2 regions of the Anabaena sp. UHCC 0253 genome follow, and region 1 is predicted to be linked to the other one. Evidence: predicted binding sites of a transcription regulator. Region 1 holds the regulator's gene; the other holds the start of a gene.
What was found. The regulator HrcA, encoded in region 1, represses chaperone genes, less so after heat shock. The targets are predictions, from matches to a motif close to TTAGCACTCNNGANTCNNGAGTGCTAA.
Positions count from the first base shown of each region.

Region 2: the regulator HrcA is predicted to act here: its motif matches at 1,495-1,521, upstream of groL (chaperonin GroEL).

Region 1 is NZ_VILD01000005.1:255,439-260,272, reverse strand. Features, by position in the region: gene FJR38_RS29175 (M23 family metallopeptidase) at 68-934, opposite strand; gene FJR38_RS15420 (AEC family transporter) at 1,074-2,039, opposite strand; gene FJR38_RS15415 (hypothetical protein) at 2,152-2,493, shown strand; gene FJR38_RS15410 (DUF2834 domain-containing protein) at 2,490-3,125, opposite strand; gene hrcA (heat-inducible transcriptional repressor HrcA) at 3,130-4,206, opposite strand; gene FJR38_RS15400 (rhodanese-like domain-containing protein) at 4,639-4,834, opposite strand, start outside.
Region 2 is NZ_VILD01000010.1:118,658-123,491, forward strand. Features, by position in the region: gene groL (chaperonin GroEL) at 1-1,462, opposite strand, end outside; gene FJR38_RS23430 (MraY family glycosyltransferase) at 1,626-2,705, shown strand; gene fabG (3-oxoacyl-[acyl-carrier-protein] reductase) at 2,844-3,584, opposite strand; gene psb27 (photosystem II protein Psb27) at 3,771-4,175, shown strand; gene FJR38_RS23445 (family 10 glycosylhydrolase) at 4,419-4,834, shown strand, end outside.

The DNA.
Region 1 (4,834 bases):
GTTTCTACCAGATTGTACTATTTACATATACGTCTTGTGTAAATTCTCGAAGAAACAAAGTGATAATTTAATCAATTTTCCGAGATTTCCAAGGTAATGGATCAACCGATAGTCCGTTTACATATAAGCCCCAATGTAAATGGGGACCTGTAGATGCACCAGTTGAACCGACTGCACCAATTAGTTGGCCGGCGTTGACAAAATCACCTTCTTTGACATTGATCCGACTCAAGTGCATGAAAATACTGACTACGCCTTGTCCGTGATCAATCCCCACAACATTACCATGCACACGGAAGCCTTGGGATACTGTCCCCACTAAAGCTACTCGTCCAGAGGCTGGGGTAATTACCCGTGAACCTGCCGCACCTGCGTAATCCAGTCCACGATGGTAGTAGTCATTGGCAAATTTACCATTGTAGTAGCGACGGACACCATATCTAGTAGACATCCGGCCACCATTAGGAGTGAGAAAAGCACCATTCCAATATTTTTCTGGTGTCTGTAGGGTTTTAAATTCTGCTACTCGCTTGAGTTCATACTCTGTAGCTCTAACTCCGGCTTTCCCTGGTGGTAAGTTAATGCGTTGGACGGGAAATTTGCGATCGCGCACGTACACAGCCAGGTTTCGTTGTTGCGATCCTGCTTCCGCGACAGTAACTTTTCTGACTCCAGGCTTTTCTAAAGGAGTTGTGGGAATCAAAGAACGGTATTGACGAGGTGCAACTTCAAAGACTGGATATGTTTCTTCCCCAACTTTCACCGTAGGATTACTAGTTTTTTCTTGGTTATCTGACTCAATTATTACCGAAATAGTATCTCCCAGTTGAGGATTTTTAGGTATGATCTGCACCTCTAAAGCCTCTGCTGGTAAGCCTAAAGCAATGGGAACAGCGGCAATTATTCCTATGAACATTTTAGCACTGTTGATCATCCCAACAGACGGCCATTGATGTAGCGGATTAATAGCGTTAGTTATGGTCATCATAAGCTTTTAAAGAAATCTTTTGCTGCTGTTAATCAACAGACCAGTTTATGGCAAGAAGTGTTTCCTGTCAGCATGGAAGTCTATCTCACCCAAACCAGATTAACCAGAAGGGTAGTGCTAAAAATAATCCCACGAAAGTCAAAGCAATGCTACTTGATAACAAGTTCCGATCTAAATCATAAACTTCCGCTAAAATCAGTACCGAAAGCCCGGTGGGTGTGCCTGACATTAGTACCAATACTAAACGCTGTTCCCCAATTATACCAAAGTAAGTTGCAGCTAATCCTACCAGTAAAGGTACAATCACAACTTTAAGAACACTGGCAATTAAAGCAATATCCAAATTTTTATATTCTTTTATTGTTCCTAGTCGCAAACCAACCAGCAATAAAGCTAAGGCAATTACTACCCAAACAGCTTGTTCTAAACCCGACTCAATCACCGCAGGTAATTCCACAAACTGAGTATTTAAGCCAATGAAAAATGTCCACAAACTGGGAACAGTGGCTATATCTCGTAATTGTATCCACCAATGATTTTCGGTTTCTCTCTTGCCAAAATAACTGGCAATTAAGACGGCAATTCCATAAGTACCAAAAACGTTATTTGTAACGCTGAATAATACTGCCCAATCAGTATTTTCCGGGCTGGTTAGCACTTGTGTCAGTGTCAATCCCACAAACCCTGTATTTCCTAAAATTGCTGCCAAAATAAAACTGCCTAAAGTCGCTTTTTGCGAAGAGTCTGATATGTCTAGACTTTCTGGTTCTGGCTTGGTTTTAGCACTCATGAACCATTGCCACAACCACCAAATTAATAATGCTAAAGTCAGACTCAATAGGACAATCCCTACTCCTATTCCCGGTATTAATCCACCAATAGAAGAATTAGTATGACGCGCTAATACTAGCAGTTGTAGTGGCACGCCCACCCAGTATAGTGACTGACCTAGTAATGTAGCTAAATTATCAGAGGTGAACCGAGAGAAGAATAATCCTAACCCTATCCAGATAAATAGAGGAGTGTAGGCTTGAAATAGGGTTTCAATCATGTTAAAAACTTTTGCAGGAGTTAATGTATAATAATTATAAGAATTAAAAGACGATTACCTACAATCCACGTTAAGATTGTACTTGTCTATAAACTTGTTAATCAGGGTAATTATGAAATTTTTGCTGAGAATTGCCGGTTTTGGGTTGCTGATTCTAGGAATCTACTTGGTGGGGCAAAATATCTTTTTTACCACCAACGTTTATCCTTACTGGTGGCGGGGAATTTCTGCTGATATTTCGGTGTTATCACTGACATTAGGTGTACTCATGCTGGTTTTCTTCCCCAGAAGTATGAAAAATCTGGGATTGATTGCTGTCTTTGTTGGTATTATTGCGGTATTTATTAGTAGTCGCGCTATTCTCAGTCCTACAAGTTTATGGCAATTTTTCCTATCATTAATTTGTATTGCTTCTGGCTATAAAATGTTCACAACTGGATATTTACCTTTTTAATTTTCTATATCTACAGGTGGACGTACACACAAATATATCAAAGCTCCAAATAAAGGAATTGTAAATAGCCAAAATAACGGATTATCTTTCCAACCCCGTCGCGTCATATCATCTCCTAACAATGTGGGAAATAATAAACTCAAGATGACACAATCTAAACTCATGACATGAATAAATCGGCTATTTTGCCATTGTTGGACGAAATTATCCCAGTCTCCTTGCAAACTGGATATGAATAAAATCGTCGCAGCTAAAGTTAATAAAATTCCCAAGATACGAGAATCTAGGATTTTGAGAAATAAATTTTTTTCACCAACAAATTTTTGATTAGATTCTCTTAAAGCCAAATATGGTAAAAGTGCAAATGCACCTAAAGCAAATGAAGCACTAGCAAAAGGCCAAGCGGGAATTTTTTGACCTCTCCCATCAAAAAAAACTACCGCACTATATACAAAAGGCCAGATTCCCATGATATTAAATAACGATATAATCAGGGGATTAATTCCTTGCCAATTTGCTGTAGACAAATTTTTGATTAATTCAAAAGTTTCAGGTTGTTGGGGAGGAGCAAATAAAAAGGCATAGGAAACAAATCCCAGCCATAATAGACCAAAAGTGATTTTTCTCATCATGAATTTAGCTAAATGCTTCTGAGAGGTAATCTGCTGCTGCTGCGACTACAGCGATCGCACTCTCATAGTTTAACCGAGTTGGACCCAAAACCCCCACACTTCCCACTGGCACAGAACCCCGACGATAAACAGCAGAAATCAAAGTACAAGTACGAATAGGTTCAAGAGGATTTTCTGTACCAATCCGTACAGTTACTTTAGACTTATTCTGATCATCCATTTCTGCTTCTTCACAAATTAAATGCCACAGTTGGTCTTGTTCCTCTTCCAACAATTGCATAATTGTCTGTACCTGCTGTACCTGAGAAAACTCTGGCTGTCGTAAAACCTCTCCTATTCCCCGCACCATGATTTGTGTCGTTGTCGGTGCAAGGGCGCGATGAGTCAATTCTACCAAAGAACTTTTCAAGAATTCTCCATAACTTTGAAACTCTTGATCCAATTCAGTCCAGTCAAGATAACCTAATTCTAATAAACTCTGTCCTCGTAGGTGACTATTCAAGAAGTTAGAAACAATCTGCAATTGATGATCAATTACCTCTGATTCAGGTTTACTGTCTGAATTCGGTGTAAATAAATCCATCACCTTAGAATGTGTCTCGTAACTATCCGTCACCACAATCAACATAATCCGTCCTGTTTCAATTTGGATTAATTGCAAATGTCTTAATTTTGCTGTTGTGGCTTGCGGCATAGTAATCAAGGTAATACAACCGCTTAATGTTGCTAAAATTTGAGCAGCACCTTGTAATAAAGCCTCTAAACTCCAATCTTCCCAATGCAGACGTTGTTGTAATGCTACTTCTACCTCTTTAGCTAAAGTCTCTGAAGGTGTAATTAGTTGATCAACATAAATACGATAACCCGAATCAGAAGGAACTCTCCCCGCAGAAGTATGTGGTTGATAAAGTAACCCGGATTTTTCCAAAGCCCCCATCACATTGCGAATAGTAGCAGAGCTAATACCTAAATCAAACCCATCAATTAGAGCTTTAGAACCTACAGGTTCGGCTGTCGCAATATAATGGCGTACAGTTGCCCAAAGTATATTTTGTTGGCGATTAGTCAGGTGGACTTGCATAAGTGATTTTTTTTACTGAAGGCAAATCTTAATCAAAAGCTGAAAAACCCTGTGGTTTTCACTACAAAATTCCAAAAAAGAATTAATTATTAATTAATGTAAGATAGCAAATTATATACTTATATTGTATTAACTAAACACAAAATTTACCTTCAGATGATATTTGCTGTATTCTTTATTACTCCTTGGCTGAAAACAAAAAAGCGGACTAATTTCTAGCTTTTTCCGTATTATCGCATAGTTTACCAATATAAGCTGTAATTCTAGCTACAAAATTTTATTCTCTATTCGTCAAGCTGCTGACTATTAATTAACAATTGATAATTGACAATTAATGATTATCTCTCCATATTTTCCTATATCTTTACTCTGGAAAAAAAGAGATTTTAACCCAAATTAACCAATTATCAATTGTCAATTATTCATTTTTCTCTAATATTGCGGCACTGAAGGGTCAACTAAGATAGAGTAAGCAGAAATACCTCCCGTAATATTTTTGACATCTGTAAATCCCTGAGTAACTAACCACTGACACATCTGAGCAGAGCGGATGCCATGATGACAGAGAACAAAAGTTTCTGCATGGGGATCAAAGCGAGTCGGAACTTGCTCACTCCATTGCTCATAT
Region 2 (4,834 bases), on a different contig from region 1:
TTAAGTCTTCAAATTCGCCTGTAGCTGCGTTATAGCCGATATTTAAGTCAGTTTCCCGAACTTTCGACACAATTACAGAACCTTCTGCCCCAGCGTTGTCTGCGATTTGACGGAGGGGTGCTTCTAAAGCTTGTTGGACAATATTAGCGCCAATTCTTTCTTCAGCGGTGAGGCTTTGTTTAATTGCTTCCACCTGCATAGATAGATGAATCAAGGTTGTACCACCACCAGGAACAATGCCTTCTTCTACTGCTGCCTTGGTAGCGTTGAGTGCGTCTTCAATCCGCAGTTTTCGATCTTTTAGTTCGGTTTCTGTAGCTGCACCGACTTTGATTACTGCAATACCACCAGCTAACTTAGCAATGCGTTCTTGCAGTTTTTCTGTATCATAATCGGAATCAGTTTCGGCTAACTGTTTACGAATTTGAGCAATCCGGGTTTGAATTTCTGGTTTAGCAACACTACCAGCCACAATGGTGGTATTTTCCTTGTCAATGTTGATTTTCTCAGCAGTTCCCAACATTTCCAAAGTAGCGGTATCTAGGCTCAAACCGATTTCTTCAGAAATCATTTGTCCATCGGTGAGAATGGCAATATCTTCTAACATAGCTTTACGGCGATCGCCAAAACCAGGAGCTTTAATCGCAGCTATAGCCAATACACCACGAGCCTTATTTACTACTAAAGTCGCTAAAGCATCACCATCTACATCTTCAGCAATAATCAGCAAAGGTTGACCTAAACGGGCAACTTTTTCCAAGATAGGTACTAAATCTTGAATACTGCTGATTTTTTTATCGGTAATCAGAATCCGAGCATTTTCAAACTCTACTGTCATCCGTTCGTTGTTGGTGATGAAGTAGGGAGAAATATAACCTCTATCAATCTGCATACCTTCAACTACTTCTAGTTCAGTAGTCAGGGATTTAGATTCTTCAACGGTAATTACACCGTCTTTAGTCACTTTTTCCATGGCCAGTGCCAGCATTTGTCCGACTTCTTCATCGTTACCAGCCGAAACTGTAGCCACTTGAGCGATCGCACTTCCTTCGACTGGTTTAGCTATCCTGGCAATTTCCTGTACCAGCGCCTCAACGGTTTTGTCAATACCCCGTTTTAAGCTAATGGGATTTGTCCCAGCAGCAACATTCTTTAAACCTTCTTTAATCAAGGCTTGTGCTAGAACTGTGGCAGTGGTAGTTCCATCGCCAGCTATATCTTTAGTTTTTGATGCTACTTCCTGAATAAGTCTAGCACCAGTATTTTCTAGAGGATCTTCTAATTCAATTTCTTTGGCAACAGTGATACCATCATTAACAATTTGGGGAATACCAAATTTTTTTTCTAATAGAACATTCCGACCTCTCGGACCCAAAGTAATTTTCACCGCATCTGCTAGGGCGTTAATTCCCTTCTCTAAAGCACGCCGTGATTCTTCATTAAATGCAATAACTTTAGCCATGTTTTATTTCTCTATTGCTTCCATTAGACAATTTAGCACTCACTGACAAAGAGTGCTAATCTCTTGCCAAAATTTAGAATAACAACCAAAATCTCAAAATTGACTAATATTAACAGTTGATACTTATGTTTGACTATAAAACTAATGATTATCTTGGGAGCAGATGAACTTAGAAAACTCCCTTAAATCCCTTGGGATTGCTGAACCGAGCGGACCCGGCTGGTTAGCAGTAGTATTTACATTTCTATTAGCCTTGGTTGTCACCTGGCATTTAATTCCCACAATTCGCAAATTTGCCTTAGAAGTAGGTTGGGCAGATCAACCAAACGCCCGCCGACTGAACCAAGAACCATTACCTAATGCTGGGGGTTTAGCCATCTATGCAGGAGTAATTGCGGCTATGGTACTAGCTAGTCTCTTGCGACCTATTGAACTGCAAGGTGTTTTGGCTCAGGTATTAACAATTTTATTAGGAGGTTCAATACTAGTCCTAGTTGGCTTTATTGATGACCAATTTGGCTTACCTCCATCGGTGCGTTTATGGGCGCAGGTAACAACAGCACTTTTACTTGTTGGTAATGGTATTAGCATCAAATTTGCCTTTGGTACACCCATTGATTCTTTCCTTTCTATGGCATTTACAGTCCTATGGGTGGTAGGGATTACAAATGCTATCAACCTGATGGATGGGATGGATGGTTTAGCTGGTGGAATCAGCTTTATTACCGCTATCAGTTTATTAGCAGTTTCTGCCCAATTTGATAATCGTGCGGCGGCAACTTTAGTTTTAGCCGCTTTGGGAGGTGCAGCACTAGGATTTTTACGCCATAATTTTCACCCTTCACACATCATTATGGGTGATGCTGGTGCATACTTTTTTGGCTATGTGTTAGCAGCCACCAGCATCTTAGGCAAACTCCAACAAAATACAGTTTATGCCCTAATCCCCACAGTTTTATTTTTGTTGTTACCGGTGATTGATACTACTCAGGTATTTGTGCGTCGGCTCATGGCTGGAAAAAACCCTCTGAGTACACCAGGGAAAGACCACCTGCACCATCGCTTGTTGGCTTGGGGATTATCACAACGTCATGCAGCTTTTACCCTATGGACGATTACTTTACTTTGCAATTTACTAGCTATGAGAGTACAGGGGATGAGTTTTCCGGTGATGATGGCTACTGCTATTGGTATTATCTTGATGTTAGGTTTTACCGTGTGGCAGAGAATGTTGAATAATTGACAGGTGATAGGTGACAGGTGACAGGTGACAGGTGACAGTGAAGAAGCAGGGGAAGTAGGAGAGAACAATATTCTTTTGCAACGGACAACTAACCACTGACAACTGACAACTGACAACTGACCACTGACCACTGACAAATTACATCACCATGCCACCATCAACGTTAAAGACTTGTCCTGTAATGTAGGCTGCTGCGGGATCAGATGCTAAGAAGCGTACCATGCCGGCAATTTCTTCGGGTTTACCAAAACGCCCTAGTGGGATGAATTGAAGAATGCCTTCGGCTTTGATATCGCTGGTCATGTCGGTGGTAATAAAACCAGGAGCAACGGCATTTACAGTGATTCCACGGGAAGAAAGTTCTTTAGCAACGGTTTTGGTAAAGCCAATTACTCCTGCTTTGGCGGCGCTGTAGTTGGCTTGTCCAGGGTTGCCCATTTGTCCCGCAACAGAAGCGATATTAATAATCCGCCCGGAACGTTGTTTAAGCATAATTTTACTTACTGCTTTTGTACATAAAAATACACCAGTTAGATTAAGGTCTATGACTGCTTGCCATTCTTCTAACTTCATTCTTAATAGGAGGGTGTCACGGGTAATACCTGCATTATTAACTAAGATATCCACGCGCTGGAATTTTTCTAAGGTGTTTTTAATGAGTGTATCTACTTGATTTTCTTGAGAAACATCTGCTTGGAGAGCTACAGCTTCTCCTCCTGCTGCTGTGATTTCTGCTACTACTTCGTCTGCTGCTGTGCTAGAACTAGCGTAGTTAACAACTACTTTTGCGCCTTGAGATGCTAGTTGGATAGCGATCGCTCTGCCAATTCCTCGTGATGCACCTGTGACAATTGCAACCTGATCTTTTAATAAACTCATCTCATTTTCCTCAATTTTTGGAAATACCGCGCTAATGATCTTAAATTGAAAAGGGAAGAGAATTACTACTAACTGCAAATAAAATACGCATCCTAAGTTAACAAAAAGTCAATTTACTTAATGCCTGAAGAATAAAATTTCAATTCCAAGATAGGATAAACAGTGATTTACTTGTTTTTTTACTTAATGCTTATGAAAAGCTATTGGTCGCGTCTACTTTCTCTAGTCTTAGTTCTAGTGATTGGCTTAGTTGGTTGTAATGGTAGTCCAGATAGCTTAACTGGGGATTATCGTCAAGATACCTTAGCTGTAGTGAATATTTTGAGACAAGCGATAGAATTACCACAAGATTCCCCCGATAAAGCCGCCCTGAAAGCAGAAGCACGTCAAAAAATTAATGACTTTTCGGCTCGCTACCAGCGGAATAACTCTATCACTACTCTTAGTTCATTTACAACAATGCGAACCGCCCTCAACTCTTTAGCGGGACATTACAGTTCTTACCCCAATCGTCCTGTTCCCGAAAAACTCAAAAAACGGTTAGATTCTGAGTTTAAGCAAGTAGAAGCAGCATTAAGACGTGGTGCTTAATCTATATCTCAAAGATGATTTTTTCAAAACTGAAATTAAATATAAATTTCCTTACGAGCAGGCCTAGCCTGCTTTTTATTCATGGATTAAGAAATTCGGTGTTGCATAGTTGAAGTATGAATTAGCCTCACGCAAAGACGCAAAGATAAGAAATTTAAAAATTCAAGCAAATTTCATACCTGAATTTAGCAACCCTAGAAGTTCTAATTAAGCTATTCCATCATACATTCAAAATTAATTATCATGTCTGATCATTCCTGGAAACTTTTCAGAATAATCTGCTCCTGGCAAAATTTATTTACCATAATTATTAGTAATACTTTATTGATTTTTAACTTAGGAAATCAACCCGCCATTGCCCAAAATAAGCAAGATTGTCGGGTATCATCAAAAATTATTCAAGAAAAAGAAAAATTTAGGCTATTAGCACTTAAAGGTAATAAAGAGGCAGAAAATCGTTACCAACAACTAATTAAACAGCATTCACAGGAATTACAAAAATGCCGTACTCAGATTTGGCCACAAACCCAAGCTCTGTGGTTGCGCTTGTATCCTTGTGACACCAAGCCGGGAGCAATTGATCACATCATGGATCGCATTGTCAACCAAGGATATAACCAAGTTTATTTGGAAGTATTTTATGATGGCCGGGTACTATT